Regions from separate parts of the Anaerostipes faecis genome, predicted to be linked through region 1. Evidence: riboswitches for the same ligand, from Rfam matches in the RefSeq annotation. Region 1 holds a riboswitch; the other holds the start of a gene.

Region 1 (5,814 bases):
TTATAATATCTTTTCTGTCATCGTTTTGACAGTCAGGGGATCGGGTTCCGGCACAGGCAGCATGAAATCCGCGCTGATTAATATCGCGAAAAACCCTATCATTCTGGGAATTCTTGCCGGACTTCCGTTTTCCTATCTGTCCGTGGATTTTCCGCCGATCATCGATAAATGCTTAAACGAACTTTCTGTCACCGCAACTCCGGTGGCACTGCTCTGTGTCGGCGCAGGTTTTGAGGGCGCAAAGGCTTTGAAAAAAATCCGGCCTACGATGGCTGCCGCAGTCATCAAGCTTTTTATACTGCCTCTCATCTTTCTTCCGTTTGCTGTTTTTTTCGGTTTCCGGAATGAAGGGCTGATCGCAATTCTGATCATGCTCGGCTCACCGACTACCGTGAGCTGCTATGTAATGGCGAAGGCCATGGACAACGACCATGTACTGACTTCCAGTATTGTGGTGGCTGCAACCGTACTTTCTTCTGTCAGCCTCACATTTTGGGTTTATCTGTTGCGGATGTTTTCGTTTATCTGATATAATCATTGTAAAGAATAATAGAGTAAGATGAAGAAAGAGAGGACGTACCTATGAAAAATGTAAAAGAACGTTCTGCAAAAATTTACGATAAAAAGGCTGAAAATTATGAAAAGACCATCAGCGGTAAGATGGCGGCTTCTCTGGAACAGGAGATGATCAAAAAGATATGTGTCCGCGACAATGATAAAATTCTGGATGTGGGATGCGGGACCGGAGCGCTGCTCGCCGGACTCACACGCTGGAGAAACGCTGAAGGATATGGAGTCGACATCTCCGGAGAGATGATCCGCAGGGCCAGTGAAGATTATCCCGACCTGCATTTCCAGGTAGGCAGCAGCGATGACCTGGATTTTGAGGACAATACATTTCGCATCATAACTGTGTGCAGCGCATTCCATCACTTCCCCGACCAGGCGGAGTTCATTCAGAAAGCGGCCGATCTCCTGACTCCTGGCGGAAGGCTTTACATCGGTGTCGTTGCATTCCCGGAGGTAATAAGAATCACCGGCAACGTGGCGGACAGGCTTCTTCCTTCCTGTAAGGTGAAACGGCCGTCCACTCATGAAATTCTTGGCATGTTCAAGGCAGCGGGACTCACAAAGTTTCGTGTACATAAGCTGAAAAAACTGCTGTTGATCTCTGCAAAGAAACCTTTGCCTGAGGATTAAGCAGTCCAAACATACATACCGCAAGACACGCTTTAGCGGCGTGTCTTTTTCATCAGCTGAATCGTCCATGATTTTCTGTCTACATGAGCATTGCCTGGAAGATCAGGATCATAGTGATGCCAAGTGAAATCAGCAGGACTGAACGGTAAAAATCCTTCATTTCTTTTAGTTTATCTTTTTTTATTTTTTTCTTCATTTGTAGATTCTCCTTACATCCGTATTTAATAATTAGACGTTTTGGGCAGCATAAAAGTTGTGCCTGTTTCATCATTTGTTTTTATGGTTCCCAGATAGTGCACTCTTTATGTTTTTTGCTTTCTCACAGAGAAAGGACAAAGTGGGCAAGCCCACACCTCATCTCCCCAGCCTCTCACTCTTTGAGGTGCTTGACAACTTTGCGTGCCAGATGCAATTTGCCGCAGGCAAATAATTTCCTTACGCATCTGTGCACAACCCACGGAGCGTTTTTATTTCATAGGGAAGGTCATAGAACTTTCCTATGAAATGAAATAAAAGAGGAAAGTTTACAGAATACACCTGTAAAATTCCCTCTTTGTATTTTGATATGTAATCGTCTGCAGTTACCGGAGGAGCAGCAGGAAGGCCAAAAGCATCAGAATCCCTGCTGTTATGAGCAGCAGAGACCTATAAAAATAATTGATCTACCATACCGTATGCCTCTTTGAAATCTTTTTCATCCATACCATCTCCTTCACTTTCTGCCCCTCTCAGCCGTGTTGGAAATAAAATGTATTATTATAAATTTTTAAAACTTTTGTAACTTTATTATACCTGTTTTTACAACAAATATCAACGAAAAAAGTAGTTAACTTTTTATATATTTATTTAGTAAATATTACCTCTCTACTCCAGCCATTTCAAAAACCAGGGCAGCTTCTCCTTCTTCCTTTCCAGCTTTTTCACTCCTTTTTTTCCTACCTGCTGCTCCAGTTTTTTTCTGGTATTTTCGTCTTTTGCCGCTTCACTCTCTTTGGTAATGCAAAGGTCCGGAAACATGACACACCACCAATTATGTCCACTGGCATTTCCGAGATCAATTCTCAGTGCATCGTAGGTTCCCTCGGGAAATACGTAGCTGCCATAGTCTTTTTCGGGAAACTTCTCTCTGGTCAGATAGACTTTGACCGGAAGATCCCTTCCCCTCTTTTGCAGCGTGGCCTTTGCCACTTTGGCAATATCCTTTTTCCTGCTGTCAAGGATTCTCTTTGCATCTTCTTTTGTTTTGGCCTGCTCCATACAGGGCTTCAGATATGCCACTACCTGATCCCTGACCAGGAGTTTCTCTGCCTGGTCTTTCCTGCTGTTACTATTTGCCCGTATATGGAACCGCACGACTCCCTGTTTTATTTTCTGATCCGCTTTGTCGTCTTCCTCTTTTGCCCAGACCACAGAGAAGATCACTGCGGCGGCAAGGAAAAACATCCAGATGTTTGATTTCTTCTTCATACTATGAACATGCCCGGATTTTCTGAATTTTAAACATGAAAACTTTTATCAGATACCCGGTAGACAGGCAGAAGCATCCAGGTTATGATGGAGCCGGCTAAAAATTTTACATTAAATATTTCGATTCCGGGGTTGACATTCCGGTGCCAGGTATAGTATTTTAAAGACATAAGTCATATGACTGACGGACAAGTGGAGTTTACCACAGGAAGTATGACAATGAATTTTTAGCCGACCGTCTGGGCACTCTGCCTGGACGTGCGGCTTTTTTTATTTCAAAGGAAATTATTTGCTTTTGGCAAATCGCATCTGACACGCAAAGTTGTCAAGCCCCTCAAAGAGTGGGGTGTTGGGGAGATGAGGTGTGGGCTTGCCTACTTTGTCCTTCCATAAACCGCTTATACTCGTATCCCAGGCAGCCAATCAACATTTTTACAGGAGGTTCCTATGATTGTTGGACACATCCATTCCATGGAATCCATGGGATTAGTGGACGGCCCGGGCATCCGCAGCGTAGTCTTTTTCCAGGGCTGTGCCCTTCGGTGTAAGTTCTGCCATAACCCCGACACCTGGGAGTTTCAGGGCGGTGAAGAGATAACTCCGGAGGCACTGGTGAAAAAGATTTCCCGCTTTAAGCCGTACTTTAAACAGAACGGCGGAGTGACCTTTTCGGGCGGAGAGCCGCTGATGCAGCCGGAGTTTTTGCTTAAGACCCTGAAACTCTGCAGACAGGAAGGTATCCATACGTGCATTGACACCGCAGGCTTCGGACAGGGAGATTATGATGAGATCCTCTCTTACACGAATCTGGTACTTTTAGACCTCAAAGAAATAACCGAACTGGCTTACGAGTCTATGACAGGAAGACCGATGGAGCGGTTCAACGAATTTCTAAAGGCATTGGAACGGAACAGCACGAAACTATGGATCCGCCATGTCGTAGTTCCGGGACTTACAGACAGCGAAGAGCACATGCAGGAATTAAAGGAATACATAGACCGCATACCAAACGTAGAAAAGGTAGAGCTTCTTCCCTATCATCTGCTCGGTGCCAACAAATATGAGGTAATGAATCTTTCTTACCCACTCAAAGGAGTTCCGGCAATGGACAAGGAACGTACCAAACAACTTCAGGAAACCTATTTTGATCAATATGGAGGAAAACAATGTTAAAAGAATGGAATGGCTTTAAAGATGGAAAATGGACAAAGGAAACCAACGTAAGGGACTTTATACAGAAAAATTATACGTTATATGAGGGCGATGACTCTTTCCTGGCAGGTGTTTCAGAAAAAACGGAAAAAGTGTGGAACAAATGCGAAGAACTGCTTTCCGAAGAAACAAAAAAAGGCGGAGTTTTAGATGTAGAAACTGACATCATCTCCGGCATCACAAACTTTGCTCCCGGATATATCGACAAAGAAAATGAAGTCATCGTCGGTCTTCAGACAGATGCTCCGTTAAAACGTATCGTAAACTTATACGGCGGAAAGAGAATGGCCCATTCTTCTCTGGAGCAGTACGGATACAAGCTGAATCCGGAAATTGACCGTCACTTCAATGAATACCGCAAGACACACAACGAAGGTGTCTTTGATGCTTATCCGCAGCGCACAAGACTTGCAAGGACTGCCGGTCTTTTGACAGGGCTTCCGGATGCATACGGACGAGGACGTGTAATCGGAGACTACCGCCGTGCCGCCCTCTATGGAATTGATTATCTCGTTGAAGAAAAGAAACGTGATCTGGATGCCTTAGACGGACCGATGAGCGAAGACCGCATCCGTGCAAGAGAGGAAGTATCCGAGCAGATCCGTGCTTTAGGAGCGATCAAAGAAATGGCTGCTTCCTACGGAGTGGATATCTCTAAACCCGCATCCAACGCCAAAGAGGCTGTTCAGGCCGTATATATGGCTTACCTTGCCGGTGTAAAAGAAAACAACGGTGCGGCTACATCCCTCGGACGTACTTCCACTTTCCTTGATATTTATATTCAGCGCGACCTGGAAAACGGCGTTCTGACGGAGAAAGACGCCCAGGAACTGATCGACCAGTTTATCATCAAGCTTCGTCTTGTAAGACATTTAAGGACACCGGAGTACGATGAATTATTCGGAGGAGACCCTACCTGGATCACAGAGTCCATCGGCGGCATCGGAATCAACAGCAAACCGCTTGTAACAAAGACTTCTTTCCGTTATCTCCATACTCTTTATAATTTGGGAACAGCTCCGGAGCCGAACCTGACTGTCCTCTGGTCTGAAAAGCTTCCGGCGAACTTCAAGAAGTTCTGCTCCAAAGTTTCCATTGACACAGACTCTATCCAGTATGAAAATGACGATGTCATGAGACCGATTTACGGAGATGATTATGCTATCGCCTGCTGTGTGTCTGCTATGAAAGTCGGAAAACAGACCCAGCTGTTCGGAGCGCGCTGTAACCTTGCCAAATCCCTGCTGTATGCAATCAACGGCGGCATCGATGAGAAAAAGGGCATTGAAGTCATTCCGGGCATCGAGCCGATCACCGATGAAGTATTGGACTACGAAAAAGTTTGGGCAAACTACAAAAAGGTTCTTTCTTATGTGGCCGAATTATACGTTGACACAGTAAATATCATCCATTATATGCATGACAAATATGCCTACGAGGCGAGCCAGTTCGCACTGCACGATACCAATATGGAGCGTATTGCAGCATACGGCGTGGCAGGTCTTTCCATCGCGGCAGACTCCTTATCAGCGATCAAATATGCCACTGTAAAACCGGTCCGCAATGAAAACGGTGTGGCTGTAGATTTTGAGACTGAAGGAGACTTCCCGAAATACGGCAATGACGATGACCGGGCAGACGACTTGGCCGTCAACACTGTCACTTTATTCTCTGAGGAATTAAAGAAACATCCGATCTATAGAAATGCCATCCATACATTATCTGCGCTTACCATCACATCCAATGTTATGTATGGAAAGAAAACGGGCTCCACACCGGACGGAAGAAAATTAGGAGAGCCTCTTGCTCCTGGTGCAAACCCAATGCACGGACGGGACAACAGCGGCGCTCTGGCTTCTCTAAATTCCGTAGCCAAGATCCCTTACCGCGACGTATGCCAGGATGGTGTTTCCAACACCTTCTCCATTGTACCGG
Region 2 (5,814 bases), on a different contig from region 1:
ACATTGAACGAAGAAACGCTGGAAAGCTATAAATCCGAGGCCAGAAAAAGCTGGGGCGGTACCGATGCTTTCTGCGAAGATGAACAAAAGACACAGGATTATACAGAGGAGGACTGGAAGGTCATGAATACAAAGTTTATGGCAAACTTTGCGGAATTCGGCCGTCTCATAAACAAAGATCCGGCCTCCGAACCTGTGATGACAGAATGAAAAAGTCTATAGACCGTGCCGGCGGAGAAGGAACCGCCAAATTTGTTTCCAAAGCAATCCTCATCTACTGCCAGACGCATTCATAAGCTTAAGAAAGGAGAAAAACCATTGTGGTTCCTCTCCTTCCTGCTATACTTTAGTGATGGAATAAACGGATTTTCGTAAAACACATCACCATATTATATTTATTGCATGTTGCAATGACATGGTCGTCTCTGATAGAGCCACCCGGCTCAGCCACATAAGAAACGCCGCTTTTGTGTGCCCGTTCGATATTATCGCCAAACGGGAAAAATGCATCTGATCCAAGTGCCACACCCGTCATCTGATCCAGCCATTCACGCTTTTCTTCTCTTGTGAACACTTCCGGTTTTACTTTAAAAATAGTTTCCCATGCTCCGTCGGCCAGAACATCCATATAGTCGTCCCCGATATACAGGTCAATGGCATTGTCACGGTCCGCACGGCGGATGCCGTCCACGAACTCAAGTCCCATGACTTTCGGAGCCTGACGCAGATACCAGTTGTCGGCTTTCTGTCCTGCCAGACGGGTACAATGAATTCTGGACTGCTGTCCCGCACCGATGCCGATCGCCTGTCCATCCTTTGCGTAGCATACTGAATTAGACTGGGTATACTTTAATGTAATCATTGCAATCGCCAGATCGATTTTGGCAGAATCAGGCAGTTCCTTATTCTCCGTCACGATATCGTTAAAGAAATCCTTATCAATGTTCAGTTCATTTCTGCCCTGTTCAAAGGTAACACCAAACACTTCTTTGCGCTCTACCGGAGCCGGCACATAATCCGGATCGATCTCGATCACATTGTAGTTTCCCTTTTTCTTTTCTTTTAAAATTTCAAGTGCGTCTGCGTCGTATCCCGGAGCAATCACTCCGTCAGATACCTCTCTTTTTATAATCTTGGCCGTTGCCGCATCACACACATCGGAAAGTGAAATGAAATCTCCAAAAGAAGACATGCGGTCGGCACCTCTCGCCCTGGCATACGCATTGGCAAGAGGAGTAAATTCCATATCCATGTCATCTACCCAGTAAATCTTCTTTTCCACATCGGTCATCGGAAGACCTACCGCCGCGCCAGCGGGAGAAACGTGTTTAAAGGAAGCTGCCGCCGGAAGACCGGTCGCCTTTTTCAGTTCCTTCACCAGCTGCCAGCCGTTTAATGCATCAAGGAAATTAATATATCCCGGTTTACCGCTTAACACTTTGATCGGCAGTTCACCGTCTTCCATGTAAATTCTTGACGGCTTCTGGTTTGGATTGCATCCGTATTTTAACTCTAATTCCTTCATGGTCTCCTCCTATTGATTCTTGTTCACGATCCTTGTTTCATATTCTCCTGTTTTGATATCGATATAACGCACAAACAGAGATACTTTGTTGTCCTCATTCAGACTTTCCCATACACGGTTTGTAAACGCATCAATATCATCGTCTAAACCGATTAATTTAGGCTCTCCCTCAAAACTTGGAAGCGGATCTCCGTCCTGCATATAGGTGTGGATAAAATGTCCCTCTCCGCTTACCGGATTCTCATAGGCAAATGTATAGCGGTTGCATGCATCCGGATTGCCGTTATTACTCTTTAAAATAGACATTGCATAGTTGTAGGTTCCGTTTTCCACATGCATAATGCCTGAAATACGCGGAGTATAATTCGGTGCATCCGGCTCAAACTCTCTCGTCCTCAATGCCTGTTCAAATGTCTGCTGTTTATCCATGAGTTCGTAGATTGTATCCGTCTGGTCTCCGTTGGTCACGATCGTCTTATTTCCAAGTACCTTAACCGGAGCATAGATGATAAGGCTCGGGTCACTCAGTTTTGATGGATCAAAAGCCTGTGTCCGGATGCCTTTTCCATCCTCGATAAACACACGGTTTCTGCTGTTCCCGCTTCTTCCCATGATAAAATATGCAGTCACTGCATAGGCCCCGTTTGGTGATTTTCCGATCACAATTCCTCTTCCAGGATATGAATTCCCTTTTAACTCGTTTTCTAATGACAACATCTTCATTGCCTTGCATCCTCCTTTTGTATCTGTGTGCAGCTTTGCGGAGAGGTTTTTATTCCATACGAAAGGTTCGCAGACCTTTTCAATGTAATAAAAGAGGCCGCCTGGGCATACTGAATAAAAGTTGCCCAGGCGGCCGGCATTTCTGCTGCCGTGCTCCCCGTGGTTTCTCCACTATCCGCCAGTCGCACAGCTTTCAAAATAAATATACACTATGATCTGTCATTTTTCAAGTCAAAATACTCAGTCCTGACAGCTAAAACATCTGAATCATCAGTTCTGCAGCCGCAGTATTGGTGACTGCCGGTACCTTGTGCACATCACAGACACGAAGCAGTGCAGACACGTCAGGCTCATGAGGCTGTGCGGTCAGTGGGTCCCGGAAAAAAACGACCAGTCCGATCTTTCCCTCTGCAATCCTGCCTCCCAGCTGCTGGTCTCCGCCGTACGGTCCTGAAAGATATTTCTTCACCGGAAGTCCTGTGGCTTCCTCTACCCGTTTTCCGGTTGTGCCGGTTGCGACCAAGTCATATTTTGCTAATGTCTCTTTATACTTCTTTGCAAATTCCACCATCTCGTCTTTTTTCTTGTCATGTGCGATCAATGCAATTATCATATCTTTATCCTCCTGATGTTTAATGACTGTAAGGCTAATCTACACTAAAGCAGCCATTTTTACAAGAGGAATATCTTTAGATCACCGTTTGAGAGATTTTACTTTGGAAAATTTACTGTAAATTTTCTTTTTCTTTATGGTCTGATACGATCTGATTTTAAAATAATATCTTTTCTTCTTTTTTAGCTTGCCTTTTGTATAAGATACTTTTTTTGCAGATACGGTTGCAATTCTTTTAAATCCGGAGGACTTTTTCCCGGACATATAAATCTGATATTTTGTAGTCCCGCCGACCTTAGACCAGGTAATCTTAATACTTTTCTTTCCGGATTTTTTAAGCTTTATAATCTTGTTTGTCTTGGGCCGGACAGTAACTTTGCAGACTGCTTTTTTCCCGTTGGATGTCTTCGCTGTGATCGTTGCTTTCCCCACGCCCTTTGCAGTAATTTTTCCCGCGGAAGAGACAGCTGCCACTTTTTTATTGGAACTGGTCCATGTCACAGTTTTATTGGAAGCATTGGATGGCGCGATTGATTTCTTCAATGTATAGGAAGAACCGTTTATGAGCTTCAGGCTTGTCTTATTCAGCTTCACCGAGGAGACAGCCGCCGTTTGCAGTGCATTGACGTTCCATGAGCCTATTTTAAAATTCAGATCTGCATTTGTACCGATTCCACTGACCTTTCCTGAATCTGTACTCTGCCACATATGATAATTTCCAGTATAATCACAGCGGTAATTATACTGTGCAACCCATCTTGGATATTTATCAAATACACTGCTTGTCAGCCGTGAAGTAAACCAGTATTTATTTGCATAAACACCGACATTCTTATAACCTGCACTGCCCAGTGTCTTTATAAAAGTATCGGCAATTTCTCCAAGTTTCTGATTTGACAATCCTCCCTGAAATTCCTCATCTTCCATATCATAATAAATCGGATAGGAAAGCTTCTTACCCTTGACCAGGCGTATCACATGTTCTGCTTCACTTTTTGCTTTCGTCGTATTAGTTGCATACGAATATATGTAAACTCCATAAGGCATCCCAATTCTCTCACATTCAGATGAATTATATGCCCATGTGGGATCGTCCTGGCTCTTTAAATTTTCACCATATCCAACTCTTATAATCGCATAGTCAATTCCGTCTGCTTTGACTTTATTCCAGTCAATTTTGCCGTTCCATTTGCTCACATCAATTCCCTTTGCAGTGGCATTTGGAATTGGATCTCCCAAAGAATTCAAAAACACTCCGTTTACATTTTTCCATGCATTTGAAACTGCTCTGGCTCCTCTGGCTGATATGGATGGACCTATTGGCTCCTGCTGTTTTACCGGTTTTCCATCTTTGAACCGCCAACTGTTGGCCGGATCATTTTCTTCCGCACTTTTTTCTTCTGCAAAAACAGAAGCACAGCTGACGTAAAAAAATCCAGTAGCCAATACGATTACTGAAACAAATACTGCAAGTTTATTCTTTATCCCCTTTACTCTCACTTGTCTTCTCCTTTTCACTTTATCAGTAGTATAACATTATTCCCCTCATTTTCAAAGCCCGATTACAAAGGAAATTTTTCCATCTGTATTCGTGTAACACAAGGTCGTAGAACTTTCCTATGAAATGAAAAAACCGCATCAGGATTTTTCCCATGCGGCTTTCTCTCTTACACTGATCAGACACATCCCATCCGGGACATCTCTCTCTTTAATCTTTTAATAATCTTCTTTTCCAATCTGGATATGTAAGACTGGGAGATTCCCATTAAATCGGCAACCTCTTTCTGTGTTTTCTCCTCCCCGTCCTTCTGGTTAATGCCGAATCTCAGCTCAATGATATTTCTCTCCCGGTCAGAGAGGATTTTCATGGCATTCAGCAAAAGCTTCCTGTCCACCTCATGCTCCAGGTCCCTGTAAATAATATCCTCGTCTGTTCCGAGGATATCCGAAAGCAGAAGTTCATTTCCGTCCCAATCCACGTTCAGTGGTTCATCGATGGACACTTCCATCTTCGTCTTATTATTTCTTCTCAAATACATCAGGATTTCATTCTCAATGCATCTGGAAGCGTATGTAGCAAGCTTGATCTTTTTGGCCGGATTGAATGTGTTGATGGCTTTGATCAGTCCGATCGTTCCAATGGAGATCAAATCTTCAACACCGATCCCTGTATTGTCAAATTTCTTTGCTATATATACTACCAGACGGAGATTTCTCTCAATTAACTTTGCCCTTGCTTCCGGTTCCTCCGCTGTCCCGAGCTTATGTATCATCTTCTCCTCTTCCTTTGCTTCCAGAGGAGCCGGCAGAATTTCTGCACCCCCTATATAGTGAATTTCTTTTCCTTTCGCTAAAAATGTCCTCTTTTGGCATGTCACATTAAGTTTCAGCACTGTACAACCTCCCATTACCTTATCTGACCAGATCCGGATGGAGCAATAACTGATAGTGGCCGTCCCGGGAAAGCGGGCTCTCTGACAGTCCTATCAATCCTCTTTCTGCCATCCATGTCTGGCTGCTATTCTTGATCCTGATATTAGCTACAAGAATCCCCATCATCAGGCCGTCTTCCCTGCCAACCGTCCTGTACGGGATCATTCTTATATCTTTTAGCTTATGTTTTTCTATTAAAATGGTTAATGACTCATCTAAATATGGATCCAGCGCCTGTTCCTCCATGACGGAGACCGGGATCTTCTCTATCGGTTCGTATAAAAAATTCCCCGTATCCAAATAAGCAGTGACTCTGACCGTCTTGCCGAGGAGTTCAAATGATACCTGGTATAAAGAATCTTTCTGGCTCCTGATATTTTCCCAGACCGCACAGTACAAAAAAGCCAAGAGGAGAAACGCCGCAAAACAGCCGAAAATCCAGATATGGATGGATAAACGGTATTTAACGAAGCTCCACAGTCCGCCCAGCAAGGCCGAGAGTGCAAATAAATATCCGGAA

Evidence for each region. A riboswitch is a leader RNA that binds a small molecule or an ion and turns the genes downstream of it on or off. The one in region 1 is predicted to bind ZMP and ZTP.
Region 2: another riboswitch for ZMP and ZTP. It lies ahead of QGT46_RS06945 (IMP cyclohydrolase); the one in region 1 lies ahead of pflA (pyruvate formate-lyase-activating protein).

What each region holds. Positions count from the first base shown of each region.
Region 1 covers NZ_CAJSYK010000003.1:160,100-165,913, forward strand. Annotated here, with positions in the region: gene QGT46_RS04115 (AEC family transporter) at 1-529, shown strand, start outside; gene QGT46_RS04120 (class I SAM-dependent methyltransferase) at 583-1,200, shown strand; gene spoIIR (stage II sporulation protein R) at 2,065-2,667, opposite strand; ZMP/ZTP riboswitch at 2,835-2,919, shown strand; gene pflA (pyruvate formate-lyase-activating protein) at 3,115-3,840, shown strand; gene pflB (formate C-acetyltransferase) at 3,834-5,814, shown strand, end outside.
Region 2 covers NZ_CAJSYK010000007.1:124,854-130,667, reverse strand. Annotated here, with positions in the region: gene QGT46_RS06955 (MerR family transcriptional regulator) at 1-210, shown strand, start outside; gene QGT46_RS06950 (phosphoribosylaminoimidazolecarboxamide formyltransferase) at 347-1,525, opposite strand; gene QGT46_RS06945 (IMP cyclohydrolase) at 1,535-2,248, opposite strand; ZMP/ZTP riboswitch at 2,365-2,444, opposite strand; gene QGT46_RS06940 (methylglyoxal synthase) at 2,502-2,861, opposite strand; gene QGT46_RS06935 (GH25 family lysozyme) at 2,943-4,361, opposite strand; gene sigE (RNA polymerase sporulation sigma factor SigE) at 4,538-5,269, opposite strand; gene QGT46_RS06925 (sigma-E processing peptidase SpoIIGA) at 5,274-5,814, opposite strand, start outside.